4 regions of the Streptomyces sp. NPDC104096 genome follow, and region 1 is predicted to be linked to each of the others. Evidence: riboswitches for the same ligand, from Rfam matches in the RefSeq annotation. Region 1 holds a riboswitch; each other region holds the start of a gene.
The links. Region 1 has a riboswitch for S-adenosylmethionine ahead of ACZ60B_RS21355 (ABC transporter substrate-binding protein). Riboswitches for the same ligand answer to the same signal wherever they lie in the genome.
Positions count from the first base shown of each region.

Region 2: another riboswitch for S-adenosylmethionine. It lies ahead of ACZ60B_RS07750 (aminotransferase class V-fold PLP-dependent enzyme); the one in region 1 lies ahead of ACZ60B_RS21355 (ABC transporter substrate-binding protein).
Region 3: another riboswitch for S-adenosylmethionine. It lies ahead of ACZ60B_RS36065 (putative leader peptide); the one in region 1 lies ahead of ACZ60B_RS21355 (ABC transporter substrate-binding protein).
Region 4: another riboswitch for S-adenosylmethionine. It lies ahead of thrC (threonine synthase); the one in region 1 lies ahead of ACZ60B_RS21355 (ABC transporter substrate-binding protein).

Region 1 is NZ_JBVJMD010000020.1:46,668-53,749, reverse strand. It holds gene ACZ60B_RS21365 (ABC transporter permease) at 1-302, opposite strand, end outside; gene ACZ60B_RS21360 (ABC transporter permease) at 302-1,384, opposite strand; gene ACZ60B_RS21355 (ABC transporter substrate-binding protein) at 1,381-3,030, opposite strand; SAM riboswitch class IV at 3,345-3,454, opposite strand; gene ACZ60B_RS21350 (transporter substrate-binding domain-containing protein) at 4,157-5,182, shown strand; gene ACZ60B_RS21345 (MFS transporter) at 5,213-6,529, shown strand; gene ACZ60B_RS21340 (LLM class flavin-dependent oxidoreductase) at 6,614-7,082, shown strand, end outside.
Region 2 is NZ_JBVJMD010000005.1:33,306-40,387, forward strand. It holds gene qcrC (cytochrome bc1 complex diheme cytochrome c subunit) at 1-173, shown strand, start outside; gene qcrA (cytochrome bc1 complex Rieske iron-sulfur subunit) at 170-1,228, shown strand; gene qcrB (cytochrome bc1 complex cytochrome b subunit) at 1,225-2,862, shown strand; gene trpD (anthranilate phosphoribosyltransferase) at 2,985-4,049, shown strand; SAM riboswitch class IV at 4,184-4,300, shown strand; gene ACZ60B_RS07750 (aminotransferase class V-fold PLP-dependent enzyme) at 4,481-5,842, shown strand; gene ACZ60B_RS07755 (Lrp/AsnC family transcriptional regulator) at 5,975-6,256, opposite strand; gene ACZ60B_RS07760 (rhomboid family intramembrane serine protease) at 6,340-7,068, opposite strand.
Region 3 is NZ_JBVJMD010000059.1:8,318-15,399, forward strand. It holds gene ACZ60B_RS36055 (ABC transporter permease) at 1-130, opposite strand, end outside; gene ACZ60B_RS36060 (ABC transporter substrate-binding protein) at 135-1,754, opposite strand; gene ACZ60B_RS36065 (putative leader peptide) at 2,003-2,119, opposite strand; SAM riboswitch class IV at 2,154-2,267, opposite strand; gene ACZ60B_RS36070 (DUF1684 domain-containing protein) at 2,370-3,194, opposite strand; gene ACZ60B_RS36075 (LLM class F420-dependent oxidoreductase) at 3,295-4,218, opposite strand; gene ACZ60B_RS36080 (sulfite oxidase) at 4,630-5,904, shown strand; gene metX (homoserine O-acetyltransferase MetX) at 5,960-7,082, opposite strand, start outside.
Region 4 is NZ_JBVJMD010000021.1:107,573-114,654, forward strand. It holds gene ACZ60B_RS22335 (DUF3263 domain-containing protein) at 1-191, shown strand, start outside; gene otsB (trehalose-phosphatase) at 266-1,132, shown strand; gene ACZ60B_RS22345 (alpha,alpha-trehalose-phosphate synthase (UDP-forming)) at 1,221-2,678, opposite strand; gene ACZ60B_RS22350 (glucosyl-3-phosphoglycerate synthase) at 2,786-3,730, opposite strand; SAM riboswitch class I at 3,919-4,059, shown strand; gene thrC (threonine synthase) at 4,077-5,360, shown strand; gene ACZ60B_RS22360 (MoaD/ThiS family protein) at 5,357-5,632, shown strand; gene ACZ60B_RS22365 (cold-shock protein) at 6,063-6,269, shown strand; gene groL (chaperonin GroEL) at 6,607-7,082, shown strand, end outside.

The DNA of each region.
Region 1 (7,082 bases):
AGCGCGGCGGCGATGATCAGGAGCGCGGTGCGTGCGCCCCAGCTCGTGCGGGAGAGGACGTCGTACCCGGTGATGGTCGTGCCCAGTGGGTGTGCGGTGCTCGGGTGCTGTTGGGAGCCGAACAGGCCTTGTGAGTCACCAAGTTGTGCATAGCCGTGCGGGGCGAGCAGCGGGCCGAGCAGCGCGGTGAGCAGGAAGAGCGCGGTGAGGACCAGGCCGGTGAGCAGCATGGCGCGCTGCACTCCCGCGCCGGTCCTGATGCGTGGCCGTGGCGGCAGTCGTCGGGTGAGGAGCAGCGTCATCAGTACCTCACTCGCGGGTCGATGAGCGCGGCGACGACGTCGACGAGGAAGTTCGTCACCGCGACGACGACGGCGAACAGGGCCACGATGCCTTGTACAGCCGGGAAGTCACGGGACGTCAGATAGCGGGCGAGTTCGTACCCGAGGCCCTTCCACTCGAAGGTGGTCTCGGTCAGTACGGTACCGCCGAGGAGCCCGGCTACCTGGAGTCCCAGGACGGTGACGACGGGGATGAGGGCGGGGCGGGTGGCGTGGTGGGTGATGAGCCGCAGCTGTGCGACGCCGCGGGAGCGGGCGGCGTCGACGTAGTCGCTGGAGAGGGTGCCGATCAGGTTGGTTCGCACCAGGCGCAGCAGGATGCCGGCCACGAGCAGGCCCAGGGCCAGTCCCGGCAGTACGGCGTGCCGCAGCACGTCCGCGATGGCGGTGGTGTCGCCGCTGCGCAGGGCGTCGATCAGGTACACGCCGGTCGTGCTGGTCTGGTTCTGGAGGAAGAGCTGCACGCCTGTGCTCGCCCGGCCCGACGAGGGCAGCCAGCCGAGCCAGATCGCGAAGACGAGTTTCAGCAGCAGGCCCACGAAGAAGACGGGGGTGGCATAGGTCAGGATCGCGAACAGGCGCAGCGCCGCGTCCGGTGCCCGGTCGCGGTGGGAGGCGGCCACCATGCCGAGCGGGACGCCGATGAGCAGGGCCACCAGGAGGGCGCAGCAGGCGAGTTCGACGGTCGCGGCGCCGTAGGTGCTCAGGACGTGGGTCACGGGCTGGTTGTCGGTGACGGTGCGGCCGAAGTCGCCGACGGCCAGCGAGCGCAGATAGTCCAGGTACTGGGTGAGCAACGGCCGGTCGTAGCCGGCCTGGTGCAGTTTTGCGTGGAGCTGGTCGGGGGTGAGGCGGTCGCCGAAGGCCGCGCTGATCGGGTCTCCGGTGAGCCGCATCAGGAAGAAGACCAGGCTGACGAGGATCAGGACGGTGGGGATGATGAGGAGGAAGCGGATCACCAGGTAGCGGGCGAATCCGTGACCGGCGGCGCTGTGGGCCGGGGTGCCGACAGCGCCGATGGTCTGCTGCGTCGGAGTGCTCACTTCGTCGCGAGTCCCGCCCAGCGGAACTGGTACGTGGCGTCCAGCTCGTCGGGCACGCCGCTGATGTCGCTGCGGGTGACGATGGCGGTGGAGCCCTGGAGCAGCGGCAGCAGCGGTACCTGGGCGGCGGCCTTGTCCTGCGCCTGCTGGATCAGCGTGGTGCGCTTGGCCGTGTCCGTCTCCGTCTCCTCCTTCTCGACCAGGGCGCGGACGGCGGGGTCGTCGTATCCGTTGGCGACCCAGCTGTTGGCCGAGTAGAAGGGCGAGAGGTAGTTGTCCGCGTCGAGGTAGTCGGCGTACCAGCCGAGCTGGTAGAGCGGGTAGAGGTGCTTGACGCGGTCCTTGCCGTACTGGGTCCACTCGGTGGACTGAAGGTTCACCTTGAACAGTCCGGTGGCCTCCAGCTGGGTCTTGACCAGCGCGTACTCGTCGGCCGACGAGGAGCCGTAGTGGTCGCTGTTGTACTGGAGGTCGAGCGTCACCGGGGCCTTGACCCGCGCCGCCTTCAGCCGGGCCGCCGCCGCGGCCTTGTCGGGGCCGCCCTTCTTGTCGCCGTAGCGCGACGTGAAGGAGGGGGTGGCGCCGGTCAGGCCGTCGGGGACGGAGGTGTAGAGCGGCTGGTAGGTGTTCTTGTAGACCTGCTGGGCGAGTTGGGAGCGGTCGACGGAGTCGGCGACGGCCTGGCGGACGGCGAGGGCCTTCTTCGGGTCGGCGTCCTTCGTCCTGGTGCCGTAGGGCTGGGTGGCGAAGTCGAAGACGAGGTAGCGGATGCCGTTGCCGGCACCGGTGTGGACCTTGACGCCCTTCTGCTTGGCGAGGTCGTCCAGGTCGGTGATGGTGAGGGTGCGGTAGACGGCGTCGAGGGCGCCCTGCTGGACGTCGAGCTTCAGGTTGCCGGCGTCGGCGTAGTACTTCAGCTGGACGTTCTTGGTCTTCGGCGTGCCCAGCTGCCCCTTGTAGCGCGCGTTGGCGGTGAACGACACCAGGGAGTTCTTGTCGTAGTCGGTGACGCCGTACGGCCCGCTCCACGGCTTGGCGGCGACGACGGACTTGTCGTCGAGGATCTTGTCCGCGGGGAAGACCTGCTCGTCCACGATGTAGCCCGCGGCCGTCGACAGGACCTTCGGGAAGAGGGTGTCGTTGGCCGACTTGAGGGTGAAGATGACGGTGGCAGGGTCCGGGGCAGCGACCGAGGCGAGGTTGTACAGCAGCGACGAAGGACCGTTCTGGTCGGCGATCTTCAGGTCCCGGTCGAAGCTGAACTTGACGTCCGAGGAGGTGAGTTCGTGGCCGTTGGCGAACTCGAGGCCCTTCTGGAGCGTGACCGTGTACTCCTTCGGCCCGGTCTGCTCGATCCCGGTGGCGAGGTCGGGTGAGACGTCCGCGGAGCCGTTCTTCTGGCTGAGCAGGGCCGCGTAGACCTCGCTCTCGACGGTGCCGGAGCCCGCGTCCCAGGAGCCGGCCGGGTCGATGCTGGTGACCTGGTCGGTGGTGCCGATGGTGAGGGCCTCGGCGGAGCTGGTGGTCTCGCCGTCCTTGCTGCTGGTGCAGCCGGTCAGCGCCACCAGGAACGCCGTGCCGAGGGAGATCGCGCCGAGACCGGACCGCAGGGGTCTGTTCGGTGTCGGGCCGTTGTGCAGTGCCATCAGGGGTCTCTGTTTCCGCAGCAGGGATGCGTGAGGCAGCCGTCGGCGCAGTCCTGCGCCGACGGCGGGCCGAATCACGTCAGAACGGGGGTGGGGTGTCACACGGTCAGGCCGGCGGGTCTACCGGCCCGGAACACGGCGAGGCGGCCGGCCGGAACACGGCCGGGCGGGCAGGCTCCGGGCCCGGAAAGGGCGGTTTCAGGCCTTACACAGACAGCTGGAGACCAGCAGCAGGTCGACATGGCGCCGGGAGCACAGCATCAAGGGCGTCGCCATGCCGTCCTCCCTGGTTCCGGCCCGCTGCGGGGCTGTGATGAGCGCACTTGCAGAAGGATGAGATCCGCCGAGCCTTCACCTGGGGCACCCCACTGCGTCGAGGGTTGCCGTCCGGCCAGCCAGGGCTTGATCACCGGAACTCGTAGCTCGGGCACACCGTAGAGCGGCTGTTCTTCCGGCGTCAAGACGCGCCGGGAAGGCGGCGACGCGGAGCGAACAGCAGGCACATAAAGGTGGATTGAGGCCTGACGCCTCGGCGGTGCGCTCCGGTCCCGTCCAGTGGACGCATGGTGGACGCCCTTGTCGGTGGTGTGCTTATATCCGGCCATGGAAACCACTGGCACGGCACACATGGTGCTGCTCGACCCGTTCTGGGTGAGCCGCCGCGCCGACCAGTTCGACGAGATCTGTTGCTGACCTCCGTCCCACGGCTCGTGACCTGGGCTCCGTTGTCGTACGGAGCCTGACCGGAGCGGGAACGGCGAGAGTCCGACCGCCGCACCGGATGAGGCCGCGGTTCCGCCGTGCCTGAGGGCGATCTCGCGAAGCCTTTCAGCCGGTTGAAGCAGCGCTCGTCGATGTGACGCGGAGGGTGGACCGGCCGGCCGTATGCCGGTCGTCGGCCTCCGTGGCCTCCTCGGGCGTGGCGGTTTCGTCTGCCGTCCGGTCTTCGCACCCGGCTGAACGAGTGGACCCCGTACGTCCTGAGCTGGATCGCGTACGTCCTGAGCTGGACCACGTGGTCCTGAGCAGAGTCGTCCGGTCCACCGCCTTCCCCTGCGTCCCCACGGCGCACCGACGATCTCCTTCCCCCACGCCACCACCTCCTCCCGAGCGACAAGGAACGGCCATGTCTACCCACGTCACCCGACGTAGCCTGATTCGCGGCATCACAGCGGCGACTGCTGTCGCCACTCTCGCCACCGGGCTCACCGCCTGTGGCGGGGACAGCGCCGCCGCCACCAAGACGGACGACGCCGTCTCCGGGAGTGTGACCATCGGTCAGCTCTCGCACGGCGCCGCCAAGGAGACCACGCTCAAGGTGTCCGAGGTCAAGTCGATCAGCGCCGAGCTGCCCGCGGCCGTCCGCAAGAGCGGCAAGCTGGTGATCGGCCACGGCGCTCTGCCCTCCGGCTCCGCCCCGCTCGAGTTCGTGGGTGACGACCAGAAGACCCTCACCGGATCCGAGACCGACATCGGCCGACTGGTCGCCGCGGTCCTGGGTCTCGAGCCGCAGAGCGAGAACTTCACCTGGGACAATCTCTTCATCGGCGTCGACAGCGGCAAGGTGGACGTGGCCTTCTCCAACGTCACCGACACCGAGGAACGCAAGACGAAGTACGAGTTCGCCTCCTACCGGCAGGACAACCTCGCGTTCGAGGTGCTGAAGACCAGCAAGTGGAGGTTCGACGGCAACTACCGGAACCTGGCGGGCAAGACGGTCGAGGTCGGGTCGGGCACCAACCAGGAGCGCATCCTCCTCGAGTGGCAGAAGAAGTTGCAGAGCGAGGGCAAGACGCTCACCGTCAAGCACTACCCGGACAACAACGGCGTCTACCAGGCGCTCAACAGCGGCAGGATCGACGCGCACTTCGGCCCCAACCCGACCATCTCCTACCACGTCACCCAGACCGCGAAGACGCCCGCGCCCACGGCCAACGCGGGCACGTTCTCCGGCGCCGGCGCGTCGCTCCAGGGCCTGATCGCGGCCACCTCGAAAAAGGGCAGCGGTCTCGCCGAGCCGATCGCCGACGCGATCAACTACCTGATCGAGAACGGTCAGTACGCCCAGTGGCTGGCCGCCTGGAACCTCTCCAACGAGGCCGTCGCCAAGTCCGAGGTGAACCCGCCCGGACTGCCGCTCGACAACTCCTGACATGACGGTGGTACGGCATGGGGGACGCGGGTGTCCGGGCGAGGTCAGGACCGGCGCGAGGAACGCCGCGGTGATCGCGGACGCCGCCGGGCCCGTCGGCACGGCCCGGCCGCGGTGATCACTCCGGCGGACTCGTCCGCGTCCACCGGCAGCGGTCCGGCGCCGTTCGCCAGGAGCCGCCGGACGGCGATCGCCGGCGCTCTGACCGCCGCGTTCGGCGGCTTCGCGGGCTTCAACCTGCTGCTCGGCGCGATGCCCGCGTACGCCGTCCGCTCCGGCACCGGACCGTCCGGCGCCGGAGCGCTCACCGCCACCATGATGGCGGCCACCCTGGTGGTCCAGCCCATCACGCCATGGCTGTTCGCACGGCTCGGGCGGCGGTGCTCGCTCGCCCTGAGCGGTGCGCTGCTCGGACTGCCGTGCCTGGTGCTGCCTGCTGCCTCCACGCCGGCGGCCCTGACCGGTCTGACAGCGGTACGCGGGCTGGGCTTCGGCGTGTTCGTCGTCGCCGGTGTCACCCTCACCGCCGAACTGTTCCCGTCCGGCAGCCGGGGGAGGGCGATCGGCTGGTACGGCGCTGTGGTCGGTGTCGCCGGCGTCCTGGGCGCTCCGCTGGGCGTCGCCCTGGCCCGGCGGGAGGCGTACCCGCTCGTCTTCGCCCTGGCGGCGGGCACGGCCGCACTGGTCCTGGCCGGTTCCTTCGGCTTGCCCCGTGCCGCCCGGTCCGCCCGCCCTGCCGAACCCCGCTCCGGCCGTCCGCGGACCGTGCGCGGAACCTGGCGGTCGCTGCGCCCCATGACCGGCCCACTCCTGGTGGAGACGGCCTCCACCACGGCGTACGGCGTCCTGTTCACCTTCCTGCCGCTGACCGCGTCGGCCGCGCCCCGGGCGCTGCTGGCCGCGCAGGCCGCCGCCGTGCTCTCCCGGCTCGGCGTCGGATGGCTCATCGACCGCCACGGAGGCCGTCAGGTGCTGCTGCCCGCCGCTCTGGTCACGGCGCTCGGCACGGCTGCGGGCGCGGCCTCTGACGAGCCGGCACTTCTGCTGACCGGTGCCGCCCTGTTCGGGGCGGGCTTCGGCGCCGTCCAGAACGCCACCCTGGTCCTCGCCCTGCGGGCGGCCGGTGACCGTCCCGGCGGCCTCGGAGCGGCCGGGGCCGCGTGGAACATCGCCTTCGACGGCGGTACCGGAATCGGCTCGCTCGCGGGTGGCCCCCTGCTCGCCGTCGGCGGCCCGTGCGCCCTCTATCCGGCGACGGCGGCCGTCCTTGCCGTATTCCTCCTCCTGGACCTGCGCACAGCGCGCCGAACGGATTCGAGGAATTGCGGGTCGTCGGGGAATGAATGACAGGCCGCCGCTCATCGGCCACGCGCATTACCGAAAGCCCGCTACAACTACGCACCGCTGTTGTGGAGTTGCTAGTGTTGGGACATGCGGATCGGTGTGAACGTCCCCAACTTCGGCCCGGGTGCGAACCCGGACAACCTGGCCCGCTGGGCCAGAACCACGGAGGGTCTCGGTTACGACCTGCTGATGCTTTCCGACCATGTGGCGATCACGCCGGATGTCGCCAGACAATATCCCGCCCCATTTTACGAACCTGTCACAACTCTCGCCTGGCTGGCCGGAATCACCAGCAGGATCGGCCTGGGGACGACGGTTCTCATCACGCCCTACCGGCACCCTCTGCTGGTCGCCCGAATGGCCGCCAACCTGCAACAACTCAGCGGCGGACGGCTGATTCTCGGTGTCGGTGTCGGCTGGGCACGCGAAGAGTTCGAGGCGCTGGGCGTCCCGTTCGAACGCCGCGGGGCGCTGACCGACGAACACCTGCACACCATAAGGGCCGCATGGGAGAACGAAGCGGACTATGGCTGCGGACAGATTCCGATCTGGGTCG
Region 2 (7,082 bases), on a different contig from region 1:
TCGCGTACCTGAACGCGGTCAACAGCGATGAGACGGTGAACCCCGGCGGTCTCGAACTGGGCGGCCTCGGGCCGGTCAGCGAGGGTCTGTTCGCGTGGATCTTCGGTCTCGGCGCCCTGGTCGCGGTCGCCGTCTGGGTCGCCGCTCGGACCGCAAAGGCCAAGAAGTCATGAGTAGCCAAGACATTCCAGAAGAGAACCTGCCCGCTGAGCAGGCCCACGCGCACGGCGCCGTGGACGTCGCGGACGAGCAGAACCCGTTCGCCGACCCGGGGCTGCCGCCCCACGAGCACCGGATCCAGGACATCGACGAGCGGGCCGCGAAGCGGTCCGAGCGTGCGGTCGCCTTCCTGTTCACGCTGTCGATGCTGGCCACCGTCGGCTTCATCGCGTCGTACGTGACGATCCCGCCGGACAAGTCGATCTTCGTGTTCCCGATCGGTCACATCAGCGCGCTGAACTTCGCGCTGGGTCTGACCCTGGGCGCGGCGCTGTTCTGCATCGGCGCGGGCGCGGTCCACTGGGCCCGCACCCTGATGTCCGACGTGGAGGTCGCCGACGAGCGTCACCCGATCGAGGCGTCCCCCGAGGTCCGCGCGAAGGTCTTCGCGGACTTCAAGGAAGGCGCCACGGAGTCCGCGCTCGGCCGTCGCAAGCTGATCCGCAACACGATGTTCGGTGCGCTGGCGCTGTTCCCGCTCTCCGGCGTCGTCCTCCTGCGCGACCTCGGTCCGCTGCCCGAGGACAAGATGCGCCACACCATGTGGTCCAAGGGCAAGCTCCTCGTCAACATGAACACGAACCAGCCGCTGCGCGCTTCGGACGTGGCCGTCGGTTCGCTCACCTTCGTCAAGCCCGAGGGCCTGGAGGAGACGGACGAGGAGTTCCAGAACGAGATCGCCAAGGCGGCCGTGATGATCGTCCGGCTCCAGCCGGACGACATCAAGGACAAGCAAGAGCTCGAGTGGTCGCACGACGGCATCGTCGCGTACTCGAAGATCTGCACCCACGTCGGTTGCCCGATCTCCCTGTACGAGCAGCAGACGCACCACGTGCTGTGCCCCTGCCACCAGTCCACCTTCGACCTGTCCGACGGCGCCCGGGTGATCTTCGGTCCCGCCGGTCACGCCCTGCCGCAGCTGCGCATCGGCGTGAACCCCGAGGGCTACCTCGAGGCGCTCGGCGACTTCGCAGAGCCCGTCGGTCCTGCATTCTGGGAGCGCGGATGAGCACTACGACCACCACCGAGTCCCGCTCGCGCGGGAAGGCGCCGGCCGGCGAGCGGATCGCCGACTGGGCCGACGGCCGGCTGGGGATCTACTCCCTGGCCAAGGCCAACATGCGCAAGATCTTCCCCGACCACTGGTCGTTCATGCTGGGTGAGGTCTGCCTCTACAGCTTCCTGATCATCATCCTCACGGGTGTGTATCTGACGCTGTTCTTCCACCCCTCGATGAACGAGGTGGTGTACCACGGCAGCTACGTCCCGCTCCAGGGACAGCTGATGTCCGAGGCGTTCAGCTCGACCCTGCACATCTCCTTCGAGGTGCGCGGTGGTCTGCTCATCCGGCAGATCCACCACTGGGCGGCGCTGATCTTCCTCGCCGGCATGTTCGTGCACATGATGCGCGTGTTCTTCACCGGCGCGTTCCGCAAGCCGCGTGAGATCAACTGGCTGTTCGGCTTCCTGCTGTTCGTCCTGGGCATGTTCACCGGCTTCACCGGTTACTCGCTCCCGGACGACCTGCTCTCCGGCACCGGTGTCCGCTTCACCGAGGGCGCGATCCTGTCCATGCCGATCGTCGGCACGTACATCTCGTTCTTCCTCTTCGGCGGGGAGTTCCCGGGCCACGACTTCGTGGCGCGGTTCTACTCGATCCACATCCTGTTGCTGCCGGGCATCATGCTCGGCCTGGTCGTGGGCCACCTGATCCTGGTCTTCTACCACAAGCACACGCAGTTCGCGGGCCCCGGCAAGAGCAACAAGAACGTCGTCGGCATGCCGCTGCTGCCGGTCTACATGGCCAAGGCCGGAGGCTTCTTCTTCCTGGTCTTCGGTGCCATCGCGGCCATCGCGGCGATCGCGCAGATCAACCCGATCTGGGCCATCGGCCCCTACCGTCCGGACCAGGTGTCGACCGGCGCCCAGCCCGACTGGTACATGGGCTTCGCCGAGGGTCTGATCCGCTACATGCCGGGCTGGGAGATCAACATCTGGGGCCACACGCTGGTCCTGGGCGTGTTCATCCCGCTGGTCCTCTTCGGTGTCGTGCTCGCCGCGCTCGCGCTGTACCCGTTCATCGAGTCCTGGATCACCGGCGACAAGCGCGAGCACCACATCCTGGACCGCCCGCGCAACGCGCCGACCCGTACGGCCCTGGGCACCGCCTGGGTCACGATGTACATGATCACGCTGGTCGGCGGTGGCAACGACCTGTGGGCCACCCACTTCCACCTGTCGATCAACTCGATCACCTGGTTCGTCCGGATCTTCTTCTTCGTCGGACCGGTCATCGCGTTCATCGTCACCAAGCGGATCTGCCTCGGCCTCCAGCGCCGGGACCGGGACAAGGTGCTGCACGGTCGCGAGACCGGCACCATCAAGCGCCTGCCGCACGGTGAGTTCATCGAGATCCACGAGCCGCTCAGCCAGGAGCAGCTGCACACCCTCACCGCGCACGAGCAGTACCAGCCGCTCGAACTCGGCCCGACGGTCGACGAGAACGGTGTCGAGCGCAAGCTGAAGGGCTCGCAGAAGCTGCGCGCCAAGATCAGCAAGGCGTACTTCGACGAGGACAGCCAGATCGAGAAGCCGACTGTCGACGAGTACAAGGAGATCACGAGCGGCCACGGCCACCACTGATCGCTGCGCTCGCCACGCGCACACAAGGACCCCGTCCGGTCTTCGGACGGGGTCCTTCGCCGTGTCCGGCGCTGGATAGGCTGTAGTCGAGTCTGTACGTGTCTACGAACCAGGAGCGGCTGATGAGCGCTGTGACCCCCGCTGGAGGCGACACCGCGGCGGGCCGTTCCTGGCCCGCGGTACTGAACGGTCTGCTGGAGGGCCGCGACCAGAGCGCCGCGAGCACCGCCTGGGCGATGGACCGGATCATGCGCGGCGAGGCCACCGACGCGCAGATCGCCGGGTTCGCGGTGGCACTGCGGGCCAAGGGCGAGACCGTCCAGGAGATCACGGGTCTGGTCGAGGCGATGTACGCGCACGCCAATGTGATCCAGGTGCCGGGCGACACCGTCGACATCGTGGGCACCGGCGGCGACGGCGCGAAGACGGTGAACATCTCCACGATGTCCTCGATCGTCATCGCGGGCACCGGCGCCAAGGTCGTCAAGCACGGCAACCGGGCCGCCTCGTCGGCGTCGGGCGCCTCGGACGTCCTGGAGAAGCTCGGGGTCAACCTCGAACTGACCCCGAAGCGGGTGGCGGAGGTCGCCGAGGAGGCCGGGATCACCTTCTGCTTCGCGGTGAAGTTCCACCCGGCCCTGCGCCATGTGGCGGCCGCCCGTGGCCAGTTGGGCATCCGGACGGTGTTCAACTTCCTGGGCCCGCTGACCAATCCGGCGAAGGTGCGCGCGCAGGCGGTCGGCGTCGCCGACGCCCGGGTGGCGCCGATCATCGCGGGTGTCTTCGCCGAGCGCGGCAACTCCTCGCTGGTGTTCCGCGGCGACGACGGCCTGGACGAGCTGACCACGACCGCCACCTCGCGGGTGTGGGTCGTACGGGGGGGCCGGGTGACGGAGGAGGCCTTCGACCCGAGGGACGTCGGCATCGAACCGGTGCCGGTGGAGGCGCTGCGCGGTGCCGACGCCTCGTACAACGCGGATGTGGCGCGGCGGCTGCTGAACGGCGAGGGCGGCCCGGTGCGGGACGCCGTGCTGCTGAACTCCGCGGCGGCGCTGGTGGCGCTGCGGCCGGGCTCCGGGACGCTGGCCGAGCAGCTGCGCGCCGGCATGGACCGGGCGGCGGAGTCGATCGACTCCGGCGCGGCCCGGCGGACGCTGGAGCGCTGGGTGGCCGTCAGCAACGCCTGATCCTCCCTCCCCGGCCGCGTGCGGCGCGGCCGGGCGAGGCGGCGCGGGGCCCGGCCCGGGGAGCGGGGCGAGGCGCGGTCCAGGATGCGGACCGCGCCTTGCGCTTCACAGGCCGTGTGGCAGGATGACGAACAGGTCATGAGTGACAGTCATGAGGCCCCGGCCGACTGTCCGGCAACCCTCCGTCCGTGGCGGGGTGCCCCGGGTGAGGACCAGGTCGTAGGCAGCGAGGTCTACGGCAAGCGCGGACCCCTCGACGGCTCCTGAACGAGCCCAGCACCAGGGGTCCTGGTCATCGAGGGAGCCACCCGTGAGCAAGCGAATGCGCTAGGGCGTAGAGCCCCGCCTCCGCACACCCCATTCTCCTTTCTCCGCGCTCGAGCCCGTGTGCTCGCGTGGTGATTCCGCCTTGCCGCTCACGGGAGTTCCCCATGTCCGTCTCCACCGCTGCCTCCGCCCAGACCGTTTGTGCCCCGCTGGCCGTTCTGGGCCGTGATGTCACCGTTCCGCTCGTCACGGGCGGCGAAGTCACCTATGCCGCGCTCGACTACGCGGCCAGCGCCCCCGCCCTCCAGCGCGTCTGGGACGACGTGGCGGCGTACGCCCCGTACTACGGCAGCGTCCACCGCGGCGCCGGCTACCTCTCGCAGCTGTCCACGGACCTCTTCGAGAACGCCCGCCGGACGGTCGCGGAGTTCCTCGACTGCCGCACCGGCGACCAGGTGGTCTTCACCCGGTCCACCACCGACTCCCTCAACCTGCTGGCGGCCGCGCTCCCGGCCGGCTGCGAGGTCTTCGTGTTCGAGACCGAGCACCACGCCTCGCTGCTGCCCTGGCAGGACGCCCGGGTCACCTACCTCGACGCCCCGCGCACCCCGCAACAGGCCGTCGAGACCCTGGAACGCGCCCTGGCCGACCGCGACCCGTACGGCCCGGCCCTGGTCTGCGTCACCGGTGCCTCGAACGTCACGGGCGAGCTGTGGCCGGTCCGCGAGCTGGCGGCGGCGGCCCACGCGCACGGCGCCCGGATCGTCCTGGACGCCGCCCAGCTGGCCCCGCACCACCCGGTCTCGGTCCGCGACCTCGACGTCGACTGGGTCGCCTTCTCCGGCCACAAGCTGTACGCGCCGTTCGGCTCCGGGGTCCTGGCCGGCCGCGCCGACTGGCTGCGCGAGGCCGAGCCGTACCTGGCCGGCGGCGGCGCGAGCCGACGGGTCACCCGGCGCGCGGACGGGGGAGTGGACGTGGAGTGGCACGACAGCGCCGCCCGTCACGAGGCCGGCTCGCCGAACGTGATCGGCGCCTACTCCATCGCCTCCGCCTGCAAGGCCCTCACCGAGGCGGGCTTCGACACGCTCGTCGCCCGTGAGCTGCACCTGATCGACACCGTCCGGGCGGGCCTCGCCGAGGTGCCCGAGGTGCGGGTCCTCTCCCTCTTCGGCGACGACGCCCCGCGGGTCGGGGTGATCTCCTTCGTGGTGGAGGGCTGGAACAGCTCCCACTTCGCGGCCGCCCTCTCCGCCGAGTACGGGATCGGCGTCCGCGACGGCCTCTTCTGCGCCCACCCGCTGGTGCGCACCCTGCTGGGCAGCGACCCGGGCAGCCAGGGCGAGTGCGGCGCGCCCGAGGCGGCGCCGGGCGAGAAGTCCCTCAACGCCATCCGGGTGAGCTTCGGCGCGGGCACGCCGGACGAGCACGTGGAGCGCTTCGTGACCGCGGTGCGGGAACTGGTCAGGGACGGCGCGAAGTGGCGCTACCGGACCGAGGACGGCCGCTGCGTGCCCGCGGTCTGACCGGGCCCGTTGCGCGGCGCCGTCGTGGCCGGTCGCGCGGTCCCCGCGCCCCTGAGGCCGCCTGCGGGCAGGCGCGATCGAGGGGCGCGGGGAACCGCGCGCCCGGCCCTCACCGGTCCGCGGGGGAGGGGCTCAGCTGTCGAGACCGATCGCGAACGCCGCCTCCAGGTCGTGCTGGGAGTAGGTGCGGAACGCGACGTGCGTGTCCGTGCCCTCGACGCCGGGGATCTTGCTGATCCGGCCCGGGATGACCTCCGCCAGGTCCTCGTGGCGGACCACCCGCACCATCGCGATCAGGTCGTAGGTGCCCGTGACGGAGAAGACCTCGCTGACGGAGTCCAGCGCGGCGATCGATTCCGCGATCTCGGGGATCCGGTCCACGCTGGTCTTGATAAGGACGATCGCGGTGATCACGGTTGGTTCTCTCTCTCGGCCGGGGCCCTCACTCTATGACGTGATCCCGGACCCACCAAGGCCGCGGCGGCCGGTCGGGCCGGTCAGCCGCCGTCGCCCGTGGCGGGCCTGACCTGCCGGGCCGGGCCGCGGCTGCGGCCGAACCGCAGCCACGCGTATGCGAAGCCCGCGCCGAAGCCCACCAGGTGGGCGAGGTAGGCCACGCCGGGGCCCTGGGTGGCCCGGCCCGCCGCCACCCACTGCAGGGCCGCCCAGAAGGGCAGCACGACCCATGCCGGGAAGCGCAGCGGCAGGAAGAACAGGAACGGCAGGAGGCTGGTCACCCGCGCCCGGGGGAACAGGTACAGGAACGCGCCGAGGACCGCGGAGATCGCCCCGGAGGCGCCGACCAGCGACTGTTCGGAGCCGGCGTTGGCGGCCGCGTAGCCGAGCAGCGCCAGGTAGCCGCAGCCGACGTAGAAGAGGGTGAACTCCACTCGGCCCATCCGTTCCTCGGTCATCGCCCCGAAGACGTAGAGGAAGAGCATGTTGCCGAGGAGGTGGACCCAGCTGCCGTGGACGAACAGGGCGCTGGCCGGGGTCAGGACCTGCCCCGTGGCGTCCCGGAACAGTTCGGCGGGGACCACGCCCCAGTGGCGGAAGTAGGCCCGCTGGGCGGCCGACAGCGCGGCGCCGGTGCCGTACCCGGGATTGAAGCCGGAGGCCGGGCCGATCAGGAAGACCAGACAGCACAGGGCGATCAGCCCGTACGTCACGGGCGCCGACGGCTTCCGGATCGTGCCGCCCGTGGTTCCGTTCCAGTCGCTGATCATGAACACAGAGCATG
Region 3 (7,082 bases), on a different contig from region 1:
CCATTCCGGCACCGGCCATCGCCGTGACCGGGTCGCCCGGCAGGTAGTCCAGCACCAGGAACGACACGGTGTACGCCGCCCACAGCACCCCGACCGCCTGCGCGAGCCGTTTGAGCACATAGCCGCGCACGGGGTCAGCCGATCCAGGTGTCGTGCAGCTGGATCCGGCTGGAGGCGTCGAAGGCGAGGTCGTGCACCTTCGTGGACACGCCCAGCTGGGTCTGCAGCTCCACCACCGGCACGTTGTAGGCGTCGCGCACGATCGACTGTTGTGCCTGGGCCACCAGCCGGCTGCGCTCGGCCGGGTCGCTGGTCGCGGCCTGTGCGGACAGCGCCGTGTCCAGGCTGCCTGCCGGTACGCGGTAGAAGTTGGCCAGCTTCGTGGAGAAGGTGCTGCGCAGGATGTCGGGGTCGGCGCGGGTGATGTTGCTCCAGATCACGTCGTATTCGCCCGACTGCTGTATCGGCGACAACTGGGTGAGCTGGAGCTGCCGGAGGGTCACCTGGACGCCGACGGACTTCAGTTGCTGCTGTATCAGCTCCAACGCGGGCTGGTTCGTGGCCGCGTTGGGAACCCAGTCGATGGTCAGGCTCAGCTTCCGCCCGTCCTTGACGCGGATGCCGTCGCCACCCACCTGCCAACCGGCCTCTTCCAGCAGGGACTTCGCCTTGGCCGCGTCGAAGGCGAGATCCGGGGCGAGGTCGGTGTAGTCGGGCGTGGTGTGTGCGAGGACGCTGGTGGCCGCCCGGGTGCCGGTGGGGAAGACGGTGTCGGCGATCTGCTTCCGGTCGACGGCGGACAGGATCGCCCGGCGGACCCTGATGTCCTTCAGGACCGGCCGCGCGTTGTTGAGGGCGAGTCCGAAGACGATGCCGGGGTTGGCCCGCCGCTGGAGGGCGACCTGGCCGCCCTTGAGCGCCGCCTCGTCGGCCCGGCCCACGCTGCCGATGGCGTCCACCTGACCGGACCGGAGACTGCCGGCGCGTACGCCCGCCTCCGGTACGACCTTGAACACCACCCGGTCCAGATACGCCTCGCCCCGCTTGTTCCACCGCGAGGATCCCCAGGCGTAGCCAGGGCGTCTGGTCAGGGTGACCGACTGGTTCTGCACGTACTGTTTCAGCACGAACGGTCCGGACCCGATCACCCCGTCACTGCACTTCTGCTGCGGTGACTTCGTCACGCTCGCCGAGGACTCGATCCCCAGCGAATGTGTGGAAGTCGCTTGCAGGAACTGGGCGTTGGGCTGTTGGAAGGTGACCTTGACGGTGAGCGGGTCGACCACCGTGGTGCTTTCGACACCGCTCAGATAGCCCTCGGCCAGAGTCCCCAGGACACCGAGCTTCGGCACCGCGTCGAAGTTGTCCTTGACCACCTGGGCGGTCAGCGGGGACCCGTCGCTGAAGGTGACACCGGAGCGCAGATGGAAGGTGAAGGCGGTCGAGTCGGCGCTGATGTCCCAGCTCTTCGCCAGCCACGGCACGATCTTGCCGGTACTGGGATCCTGGTCCGTCAGGGAGTCCACGATCTGGCGCACCGAGTAGATCGTGTCGTTGCTGCCGACCTGCTGGGGATCCACGCAGCCGGCGTCCGAACCCACGGCGAAGGTCAGGGTGCCGCCGGACCGCGGCTTGCCGCCTCCTGTGCCGGAGCCGTCGGTGCCCGACCCGCAGGCGGTCAGCAGCACGCCGGTGGTGAGCAGGGCGGTGAGCGTTGCCCATCGGGGAGTTCTGAAATCCGGTAGTGCTCTCACGAGAGGTTCTCCTCTATGCGTCGCCCGGCATGGAGCACCGCACGAGGCACGACCGCGCACAGGCGCGCGGTCCCGGTCGGCGCGATGCCGATGACGGGGAAGTGCCCTGCGGACAGGGGCTGGGCGGAAAGCGGATCAGGAAGATCAGGAAGATCAGCAGGAAACGGGGGATATCGACCGCTGATGGGTGTGACGGATGTCGACCGTCGGCGAGGAAGGTCGCCGAAGCCCGGCCGCGGGAAGGGCCGTCAGGCCTGACAGAGGCAGCTGGTCGAGCGCTTCAGATCGATGTGGCGTCGGCGCGCCAGCCGGGAGAACACCATGGCGACCAGGGAGGAGGCGGCAGGGCCACCATCGCGTCGCATCACGGTCCTCCACCTCGTCGGCCCTGAACACAGGGCCACGCGCTTGCGGGGATCGTCGCTGATCCCGCCGGGCTTTCACCTGGAGCACCCCGCCGCGCGGGAGGGTTGCCGGTCAGCGAGCCAGGGCTTGACGCTGACACTCAATGCCGTTCTTGATCGTACGGAGCGGTTCCGACGTACGTCAATGCCGCGACCGGACGCTCCCGCGGCGACGTGGGGACGGCCGCGGTCACGCCCGGAAGGTCATGGTTCAGGAACCGCCGCGCTCGCGCGGGATCTTCTGGCCCGCCTCGATCGCCACCTTCAGCCGGTTCTCCGCCGGCGGCAGCGGGCAGGTGGCCAGGTCCGTGTAGGCGCACGGCAGGTTCGTGGCCCGGTTGAAGTCCAGGACGACCGTGCCGTCGGCGGCGGGCCGTTCGACGGACAGGGTCCGGCTCGCTGTGTAGGTGGTGACCCCGGCGGTCGCGTCGGTGAACAGCACGGTCAACCGGCCCTGACCGGCCCCGGGGAACGCGGTGAGCGACAGTCGGTGCCCGTCCAGCTCGAACTCGATCCTGCCGGGCGCGTCGTACACGTGCTCCAGGCCCTCGACCACGGCGCCCACGGTGGTGGGCCGCGGCTCGTCGAAGGGGACGTAACGGCCCGTCACGGTCCAGCGCGGGTCGGGGGCGTAGGCCGGTGTCCCGGTGAAGGCCGTGCGCAGCGGCGCGTCCGGGTGCCGGGGGCGCACGATGTCATGACCGCCCCGCTTGGCGACCTCGATGACGGCGTCCTTCCAGACCGCGTCGACGCCACCGCGTTCGGGCAGTACGCCGAAGCGGTGCTCACCGCTCACCGGCTTCCCGTCGACGACCAGTTCCTCACCGTCGTCGAGCGTGACGACGACCCCGTCGGGGCCGGTGTGCCAGGTGCCGGGCGCGTCGGTGAAACGCTGCGGCCGGTCGTCGAGCCAGTGCAGGCCGGTGATCGCCAGGAACCCGTGCGGGCCGGAGAGCCGGGCCTCTTGTTCGCGGTACCACTCCAGCCACTGTTCGGTGAAGGCACGCAGGTCTGCCGTGGTCGCCTCGGTGGTCATCAAATCTCCTTCGGTGTACGGGGGTTCGCCCTCGTGCGGGGATGCGGGGATGCAGGGACGGGGATGCGGGGGCTCTGTGGGTCCGGTGGATCCGACGGGCTCAGGCGGCCAGTTCGCCGAGGAGTGCCCAGGTACGGCGCCGGTCCGCCGCTCCCGCGATCTCGGTGCCCGAGAACACGACCTCGGTCGCGCCGGCGTCGCGGTAGCGCCGTACCTCGGCCTCGACCGTCTTCTCGTCGCCGATCACGGCCAGGTCCGCGGCGCGACGGCCGCCGGAGAGCTCGATGACCCGGGCGTAGGACGGGACCTGTTCGTAGAACGCGAGGTCCTCGGTGACCTTCGCGCGCACCGCGTCGACGTCGGCCGTGACCACGCCGGGCACCAGCGCCACGACCCGGGGCGCGGGCCGTCCGGCGGCATCGGCCGCGGCGGTCAGGGCGGGCACGATGTGTTCCGAGAGGGCGCGCGGTCCCGCGAGGTAGGGCAGGATCCCGTCCGCCAGCTCGCCGCTGACCCGCAGCGCCTGCGGGCCCATCGCGGCGACGAGCAACGGGACACCGGACTCCGCGCCCGGTACGCGCGCGGGGATCGGGGTGGTGGCGGTGAGCAGCTCGCCGTGGAAGTCGGCCGTGCCGGTCTCGGTCAACTGGCGCAGTGCGGTGAGGAATTCGCGCAGCCGGGCGATGGGCCGCCGGAACGGCAGGCCGAAGCCGGTCTCCGTCAGCAGTTTCGTGCCCAGGGCCAGTCCGAGGTGGTAGCGGCCGTGGGTGGCGGCCTGGGCGGTCTGGGCCTGACTGGAGACCGGCAGGGGGTGCCGGCCGAAGACGGGGATCGCGGAGGTGCCCACCTGTAGTTCCGGTACCGCGCGCCCGACGATCGCGGCGAGCTGGGGTGAGTCCGCGCCGAAACTCTGGCCGAACCACACGGACCGCAGCCCGGCGGACGCGGCCTCCTCGGCCAGTCGCACACTGGCGTCGACCTGGTTCTGCGCATCGGATGCGTTGAGTGCTACGCCAACAGTCATGTCAATGGAACGGGTGGTCGGTGAGCCCGCATTCCTGTCGTGTGTGACGGCTGTATGTCATTCGTGTGAGGCGCCGCCGCCCGGCCCGCCGGTCGGGTGCGGGGCGCGGCAGCCACGCCGACGGACCCGCCAGGACGTGCGGTTCACCGGCCCGACGGCTCCGTTGACGCCTTCCGCCCCGCGTGCTTACATCCCGCCATGCCGTTGTCGGAGCCGCTGACCCGCCGTCGCGCCGTGGACCTCGTCCGCGTGGCCGCCGCGCTGTGTCGGACGACCGGCTGATCCCGCGCTGCCGCCAACCTCCTTCCAGGACAAGCCGGTCGGGCGTACATCGGCCCGTCCGGGGGCTGCCCGCGCCGACTCGCGCCGTGCCCTCTCGTTCGTCCCGCCCCGTCATGACGAGGACCCGCCATGCCTTCACCCACCCCGGCCGACCGACACCACGAAACCGAGTACGACCGCCGCAGACTGCGCCAGTGGCTCGCAGGTGAGGCCAGAGCCGACGGCGTCACCCGCCGTCGGCTGCTCACCCTCCTCACCGCGACCGCCTCCGCGACCGCGCTCGGTGCCGTACAGCCCGCCCGCGCCGCCGACCGGACGATCGTCAAGCCGCTGCCCGCCGAGTGGTTCATCGAGCGCGGCACCAACGCCGAGACCCGCTGGGAGGCACTGCGCGGAACCGGCCACCACACCCCGAACGAACTGTTCTTCGTACGCAACCACACCGCCACCCCCGTCCTGGACGCCGACGACTGGCGGCTACGGCTGTGGGGGAGCGGATTGCGCGGCAGCCCGGGGGAGGACCGGCCGGTGGAGTTCGGGTACGACGATCTGCGCGCGCTGCCGGCCGTCACCCGGACCGCCTTCGTCGAATGCGCCGGGAACGGCCGCTCCTACTACACGACGCAACAAGGGGATACGGTCACCGGCACCCCGTGGACCCTCGGAGCGATCGGCGTCGCGCGCTGGCGCGGGGTGCGCCTGGCCGACGTGCTGCGCAGGGCCGGGCTGTCCGCTCGGGCCGTGGACGTGCAGCCGCGCGGTCTGGACGCCGAGTACGTCAGCGGCGGCGAGAGCCTGGGCCGGGTACGCCGGCCGCTGCCGTTGGCCAAGGCCCTGGACGACGTACTGCTCGCGTACGAGATGAACGGCGACCCGCTCCCGTACGATCACGGCCATCCGGTACGGGTGCTGGTGCCTTCATGGGTGGGGATCGCGTCGATCAAGTGGGTCGGCGACATCGAGGTGTCCGCACAGCCGCTGTTCTCGCCCTGGAACACCACCTTCTACCGGCTGTTCGGCTCCACCTACCCCGAGAACGGCAGCGCGCCGCTCACCCGGCAGACCACGAAGAGCGCCTTCGAGCTGGCGAGCGGGGCCACGTTCACGGCCGGCCGCAGACACGTGCTGCACGGCCGGTCGTGGTCGGGGGCGGGAGCCGTCGCCGAGGTCGACGTCAGTACCGACGGCGGTACCACCTGGCGGCGTGCCCGGCTGCACGACCGGCCCCGGGCCGGCACCTGGACCCGCTGGTCCCTCGGCTGGCAGCCCGACACACCCGGCCCCACCCACCTGCTGGCCCGCGCCACGGACACGGCCGGCCGCACCCAGCCGGACACCGCCGTGCCGAACACGCAGGGGTACCTGTTCGGAGCGGCGGTACGGCATCCGGTGAGCGTGGTGTGACAGGGGGCGGTTCCGGGCGGAGTCCGTGGCGTCGAAGGCCGGAGACGGCGGACGGTCACGGCCCACTGCGCCCGGCGCCCTTTCGGGGAAGGAGCTCGCCCACGAGGTCGGCGACCTGCGCCACCTCGATGAGGAAGCCGTCATGGCCGTGGGGGGATTCGATCAGCCGGAGGTTGTCGGCGGTGGGGATGCCGGCCGCCAGTTCCGCCTGTTGAGCCGCTGGGTAGAGGCGGTCGGAATCGACCCCCGCCACGAGGGTGGGGGCGGTCACCCGGCGCAGGGCGGCGCGCACGCCACCGCGGCCCCGGCCGATGTCGTGGCTGTTCATGGCCTCGGACAGCACGACGTAGCTGCCCGCGTCGAAGCGGCGTACCAGCTTGGCGGCGTGATGGTCGAGGTAGGACTCGACCTGGTACCGGCCGCCGTCCCAGGGGTCCTCCGGGCCCTGGGGCGTACGTCCGAAGCGGACCTGGAGTTCCGGCTCGCTGCGGTAGGTGACGTGGGCGAGCCGCCGGGCCAGGCCGAGTCCGGTGTGCGGGCCGCGGCCGGTGTCGTGGTAGTGGCCTCCGAGCCAGTTCCGGTCGGCGCGGACGGCGCGCAGCTGGATGTCGGTCCAGGCGATCTGCTCGGCGCTCGCCGCGGCGGTCGTGGCGAGCAGCAGGAGTGCGCCGGTTCGCCCGGGACGGGACACGGCCCATTCCAGAGCCCGCATCCCGCCCATCGAACCGCCGACCACCAGTGCCCAGCGGTCGATGCCCAGCGCGTCGGCCAGGCCGGCCTCGGCCGCCACCTGGTCGCGCTGTGTCAGGAAGGGGAAGTCACCGCCCCAGCGGCGTCCGTCCGGTGTGAGCGAGGAGGGACCGGTACTGCCCTGACAGCCGCCGAGGACGTTGGGCGCCACGACGAACCAGTGGTCCGGGTCCAGGGCGCGTCCCGGTCCGACGAGGCCGTCCCACCAGCCGGGGGTGGGGTGCCCGGGTCCCGCCGGTCCGGCGACGTGGCTGTCCCCGGTGAGGGCGTGCAGCACGAGGACGGCGTTGGAGGCGTCCGGCGCGAGCCGTCCCCATGTCTCGAACGCGAGCCGCGAGCCGGGCAGTTCGCCACCCGCCTCCAGCGAGAGCGGCTTCTCACGGCTGTACCACCGGCGACGTCCCGGCGGGTCCCCCTCCCGCCAGGCA
Region 4 (7,082 bases), on a different contig from region 1:
CCCTGGAGCGCCGGGGCTTCGCCGGCCCCGGCGCGAAGGAGCGCGCCATCCGAGAGGAGCTCGGCCTGGCGCCCGTCCGCTACTACCAGCTCCTCAACGCCCTCCTCGACGACGCGCGGGCCCTCGCCGAGGACCCGGTCACGGTGAACCGGCTGAGACGGGTGCGGGAGTCCCGTCGGGCCGAACGGTGAGCGGGGACCGGCCCGTCGTCCCCGCGTCCGACGAGTCAGGAGTACGGCCGCCGCCCCGCGGATAGGGTCGCCGTATGGGCAGCCATGACACGCACCCCCCGCACCCCGCACGGCCCCTGCCGACCCCCACGACCCCGGCGGGCCGCGACGCGCTGGACGCCATCCTCGCCCGCCCGGAGCGCTCGGTGATCGGGCTCGACTTCGACGGCACGCTCGCGCCGATCGTGGCGGACCCCGAGCAGGCCCGTGCCCACCCGGACGCGGTGCCCGCGCTCGCCGCCCTCGCGCCGAAGGTGGCGGCGGTCGCCGTCGTCACCGGCCGGCCCCCCGCGGTGGCCGTACGGCACGGCGGCTTCGAGTCGGTGCCGGGCCTGGACCACCTTGTCGTGCTCGGTCACTACGGCGCCGAACGCTGGGAGGCCGGCACCGGCGCCGTCATCGCCCCGCCGCCGCACCCCGGCGTCGCGGCCGTACGGGCCGAACTGCCGGGCTTCCTCGACTCGATCGGGGCCTGGCAGGGCACCTGGATCGAGGAGAAGGGCCGGGCGCTCGCCGTCCACACCCGCCGGGCCGAGGACCCGCAGGCCGCCTTCGAGGCGCTGCGCGCCCCCCTCGCCCGGCTCGCCGCCCGCCACGGCCTGATCGTCGAGCCCGGCCGCATGGTCCTCGAACTGCGGCCGCCGGGCATGGACAAGGGCGTCGCCCTCACGGAGTACGTCCGCGAGATCGGCGCCGGGGCCGTCCTCTACGCCGGTGACGACCTCGGCGACCTCCCCGCCTTCGCCGCCGTCGACAAACTCCGCTCCGAGGGCGTCCCCGGCCTCCTGGTGTGCAGCGGAAGCGACGAGGTGGCGGCCCTGCGGGAACGGTCGGACCTGGTGGTCGACGGCCCCGAGGGGGTCGTGGACCTGCTGCGCGCCCTGGCGGCCCGGCTCGGCTGACCACCCGGCGAGGCCGGCCGCCCGGGACGGTCGGCCTTCAGCCGCACAGGACTCTCAGCCGCACAGGACTCTCACCCGCGCAGGGCTCTCACCCGCGCAGGGCGTTCAACTGGTCCAGGAACCACTGGGCCGGCGGCAGCGCGGTCGCCGCGGCGGCCAGCCGCTTCGTGCGCTCCGCCCGCTCGTGCACCGGCATCACCAGCGCCTCGTGCAGCGCCCGCGCCGTCCCGGTCACGTCGTACGGATTGACGGTGATCGCGTCCTCGCCCAGCTCCTCGTACGCCCCCGCCTCCCGCGACAGCACCAGCGCGCACCCCTCGTCGGAGACGACCGGCACCTCCTTGGCGACCAGGTTCATGCCGTCCCGGATCGGGTTCACCAGGGCCACGTCGGCCAGCCGGTACGCGGCCAGCGAGCGCGCGAAGTCGTCCTTCACGTGCAGCACGACCGGCGTCCAGCCCGGCGTCCCGTACCCGGCGTTGATCTCGTCGGCGAGCCGCCGCACCTCGGCGGTGTACTCACGGTAGACGGCGAGGTCCTGCCGGGAGGGGTAGGCGAAGGCGACGTGCACGACCCGCTCCCGCCACTCGGGGTGGTCGTCGAGCAGCTGCCGGTACGCCAGCAGACCGCGCACGATGTTCTTCGACAGCTCGGTCCGGTCCACCCGCACGACCGACCTGCGGCCCTCGCCGATCTCCGCCCGCAGCGCCGCCATCCGCTCGCCGACGTCGGCCCGGTGGGCGCGCTCGCGCAGGAAGTCGGCGTCGGCGCCGAGGCCGTGCACGCCGATCGCCGTGGTGCGCGGCGCGCCGCCGCCGGGCGGTGTGTGCCCGATCGTCCCGAACGGCCCGTCGTCCGTCCGGGCCGGGCGGATCCGCTCACGGTCCACCTCGCCGGCGCAGTCCATGAAGGCGCCCGCCCACCGGTGGGTGAGGAAGCCCAGCCGGTCCGCGCCGAGCATGCCCCGCACGATCTGCTCGCGGATGTCGTCCGGCAGCATCCGGAAGTAGTCCGCCGGCGCCCACGGGGTGTGCGAGAAATGGCCGATGCGCAGGTCGGGGCGGAGTTCGCGGAGCATGCCCGGCACCAGCGTCAGGTGGTAGTCCTGGACGACCGCCGTCGCCCCCTCGGCCGCCTCCTCGGCGAGCGCCTCGGCGAACGCGCGGTTGTACCTCTCGTACGACGCCCACCGACGCCGGAACTCCGCGTCGAAGACCGGCTCCAGCGGGGTCTGGTACAGCATGTGGTGGACGAACCAGAGCACCGAGTTGGCGATGCCGTTGTAGGCGTCGGCGTGCACGTCGGCCGGGATGTCCAGCATCCGCACGCCCGGCTCGCCCGTGCCGCGCCGCACCGCCTCGCGGTCGTCGTCGGACAGGGTGGAGCACACCCACAGCGCCCCGGTGTCGGGCCCGATGGCCGACAGGCCCGAGACCAGCCCGCCGCCGCCCCTGCGGGCGTGCAGCGAGCCGTCCTCGCGCACCTCGTACGAAACCGGGCCGCGGTTGGACGCGACCAGCACCTCAGCAGCGTGCGTGGAAGCCATACGCCTCAACCTAGCCCGGCCCGGAAACGCTCAAACGTACGGAAGGCCCGCGACAGTCCGGAACCATTTGTATACGGCCCCCTGGAGAACATCACCACACGCATCCGTCAGGCCACCTTGCGTGACGCGTACTCGGCGATCTCGGCCATCGGCGGCCGCTCCTCCGTGTCCACGGAGTAGGTGCGCGGCTCGAAGCCGTCCCGGCCCCGCTCGAACTGGGTGAGGGAGGGCCGGATCAGATGCCCGCGGGCCATCCGCAGCTGCGCGGTGCGGTAGATGGCGGCGGCCATCCGGCCCAGTGCCTGTCCGTCCTGGTGGCGGTGCTTGCGCACCCCGACGTCCACCTGGGCGAGCGCGTCGAGGCCCACCAGGTGCAGCGAGTCGACCAGCATGCCCAGCTCCACCCCGTACCCGACCGGGAAGGGCAGCTGTTCCAGCAGGGAGCGCCGGGCCGCGTACTCGCCGCCGAGCGGCTGTACGAAGCCGGCCAGCTGCGGCCAGTGCATGTTCAGCAGCGGGCGGGCCATCAGCTCGGTGACCCGGCCGCCCTGGCCGGCCGCCCCGCCGAGCGGGCGGTCGTACATGGCCTTGACCAGGTCGACGTCCGGATCGGTGAGCAGCGGGCCCACGATGCCGGAGACGAAGTCGGAGGAGAACTCCCTGAGGTCGGCGTCGACGAAGCAGACGATGTCCCCGCCGGTGACCAGCAGGGACCGCCACAGCACCTCGCCCTTGCCGGGCACGGCCGGGATGCGGGGCAGGATGGCGTCGCGGTGGACGACCCGGGCGCCCGCGGCCGCGGCCACCGCCGAGGTGCGGTCGGTGGATCCCGAGTCGACGACGACGATCTCGTCGACGAGCGGGACCTGCTGCATCAGGTCGTGCCGGATCACGGCGACGATGTCGCCGACCGTCTCCTCCTCGTTGAGCGCGGGCAGGACGACGGAGACCGACTGGCCCCGGGCGCGTTTCGCGGCGAGGATCTTGTGGAGCGGGCGGTCGTTGACGGACCAGGAGCGGGTGCTCAGCCAGCGCTCGACTTCTTCCAGCACAGCGGCGGCTCCTTCTGCGTTCTGCGTGCTCGCGGCGGGTGGGAGTGCCCGCCGCGACAGCGGTCGACGGTCACGGGCATCTCGCGGTTCGGACGACTCTCTCAACTGTCGGGGCCTTCGGTTACAGTCTTGAACAACGCGGATGACCATCGCATGTCCAGGGTGGCCGACCGCTGAAAACTTCATACCGCTCATCCAGAGGGGCAGAGGGATACGGCCCGATGAAGCCCCGGCAACCCTCCAGTCGGTTTCTCGTGCACGCGAGGCTCCCGGCTCGGGAAGGTGCCAAATCCGTCTCACGGCGAAGTGCGTCGTGAGGAAGATGAGGAGAAAGGGCCTCGCCTCCATGGCTGCGCAGACTGCTGTAAGCACCACGAACCCCGTCGATCTGGGCTCCGCCGCGGCGCTCTCCTGCCGCGAGTGCGGACACCGGGTGCCGCTCGGCCCGGTCTTCGCCTGCGAGGAGTGTTTCGGCCCGCTCGAGATCGCCTACGACTTCTCGCGGTACGAGACCGAGGAGCTGCGCAAGCGGATCGAAGCGGGACCCGCGAACATCTGGCGCTACGCGCCGCTGCTGCCCGTCCCCGCGGACGTGGCGGACAAGCCCAACATCAACCCCGGCTGGACCCAGCTCGTCAAGGCCGACAACCTGGCCCGCGAACTCGGTGTCACCGGCGGGCTGTACGTCAAGGACGACTCCGGCAACCCGACGCACTCCTTCAAGGACCGGGTCGTCGCCCAGGCCCTGGAGGCCGCGCGCGCCTTCGGCTTCACCACCCTGTCCTGCTCCTCCACCGGCAACCTGGCCGGTGCCGTCGGCGCCGCCGCCGCCCGCGCCGGTCTGCGCTCCTGTGTGTTCATCCCGCACGACCTGGAGCAGGGCAAGGTCGTCATGGCCGCGATCTACGGCGGTGAACTCGTCGGCATCGAGGGCAACTACGACGACGTGAACCGTTTCTGCTCCGAGCTGATCGGCGACCCGGCGGGCGAGGGCTGGGGCTTCGTCAACGTCAACCTGCGGCCGTACTACGCGGAGGGTTCCAAGACCCTGGCGTACGAGATCTGCGAGCAGCTCGGCTGGCGGCTGCCCGACCAGCTGGTCGTCCCGATCGCCTCGGGCTCCCAGCTCACGAAGATCGACAAGGGGCTCCAGGAGCTGATCAGGCTCGGCCTCGTCGAGGACCGGCCGTACAAGATCTTCGGCGCCCAGGCGGAGGGCTGCTCGCCGGTGTCCGTGGCCTACAAGGCCGGCCATGACGTCGTACGGCCCCAGAAGCCGAACACCATCGCCAAGTCCCTCGCCATCGGCAACCCGGCCGACGGGCCGTACGTCCTCGACATCGCGCGCCGCACGGGCGGTGCCGTGGAGGACGTGACGGACGAGCAGATCGTGGACGCGATCAAGCTGCTGGCGCGGACCGAGGGGATCTTCGCCGAGACGGCGGGCGGCGTGACGGTGGGCGTGACCCGCAAGCTCATCGAGAGCGGCCTGCTCGACCCGAGCCTGACGACCGTCGTGCTGAATACCGGTGACGGCCTGAAGACCCTCGACGCGGTGGCAGGCACCGGTCTGACCGCCACCATCCGCCCGAACCTGGACTCCTTCCGAGAGGCTGGCCTCGCATCATGAGCGTCAACGTCCGCATCCCCACCATCCTGCGCACCTACACCGGCGGCGCCGCGGAGGTGAGCGCCGAGGGCGCGACCCTCGCCGAGGTCATCTCCGACCTGGAGAAGAACCACACCGGCATCGCGGCCCGCGTCCTGGACGACCAGGGCAAGCTGCGCCGGTTCGTCAACGTGTACGTGAACGACGACGACGTCCGCTTCGAGCAGGGTCTTGAGACGGCGACCCCGGACGGCGCCGGCGTCTCCATCATTCCGGCGGTCGCCGGAGGCTGATCATTACCTTCGGTAACCTCGGTTACCGAGCGTTCATCGAATTGCCCCCTCCGCGAGAGAAGCGGAGGGGGCAATTCTGTGTGATTGAGCGCGGTAGAGTTGGGGAACCCGCTCCCGATTCCGGGGTTTGCGACCTTCACCACCTGCCGCACGGGCGACGAGAAGTAGCCAAAGTGGGCAGGTCTTTTGCGCCTTTCGCTCCCTATGCCTGGCCCAACTTGCCCTGAAATGCGGCGAATTGCAGGCGTTCCGCAGGTCCGTCGTGCCCGGATTTCTCGTCCGATTGACCTGTTGCAGACGGCAGTTGGACAGATACATTCAGCCGCGGTCGACGCGTTCCGGCGCACGCCCCCGTCCCATGGGGGGTGAGGTCTGACCCGGATCCGCGAAGTGCGGATCTGTGCAAGGGCCAGTAATAGGGGAGTTAGGCATGGCTCAGGGCACCGTCAAGTGGTTCAACGCGGAGAAGGGGTACGGCTTCATCGCGGTCGACGGTGGTGCGGACGTGTTCGTCCACTACAGCGCGATCCAGATGGACGGGTACCGCACCCTGGAAGAGGGCCAGCGGGTCGATTTCGAGATCTCGCAGGGTCAGAAGGGGCCGCAGGCGGACATGGTCCGCCTGGCGACCGGCTGAAGCACGCGCCGACTTATTGCAGCGACGTTCTTCTGTTCTTCGTCGAAGGGCTCGCACCCCATGGGGTGCGAGCCCTTCGGCATGTCCGGGTGCCGCCGCCCGGGACCTGCGGATCACCCGGAGGCGCTCGCACTCGTCAACCGGAGGCGCTTGCACTCGGCAGGGGCGAGTGCTAATCATTGCGTTAGCACTCTGAAGGTGAGAGTGACAACGAAGGATCGGGTCGGTGAGGCCCGCAGGCCGGGTGGGGCAAGGAACCACGAGGCGTGCGAGCCGTCCGTCGCGGGCGCCAGCACGGTCCGGAGCAATCCACCCCAGTCCGGGAGGACCACTTCACATGGCCAAGATCATCGCGTTCGACGAGGAGGCACGGCGCGGCCTCGAGCGCGGCATGAACCAGCTCGCGGACGCCGTGAAGGTGACGCTCGGCCCCAAGGGCCGCAACGTCGTCCTCGAGAAGAAGTGGGGCGCCCCCACGATCACCAACGATGGTGTCTCCATCGCCAAGGAGATCGAGCTCGAGGACCCGTACGAGAAGATCGGCGCCGAGCTGGTCAAGGAAGTCGCCAAGAAGACGGACGACGTCGCCGGTGACGGTACGACCACCGCGACCGTCCTCGCCCAGGCGCTCGTCCGCGAGGGTCTGCGCAACGTCGCCGCGGGTGCCAACCCGATGGCCCTCAAGCGCGGCATCGAGAAGGCCGTCGAGGCCGTCTCCGGCGCCCTGCTCGAGCAGGCGAAGGATGTCGAGACCAAGGAGCAGATCGCTTCCACGGCCTCCATCTCCGCCGCCGACACCCAGATCGGCGAGCT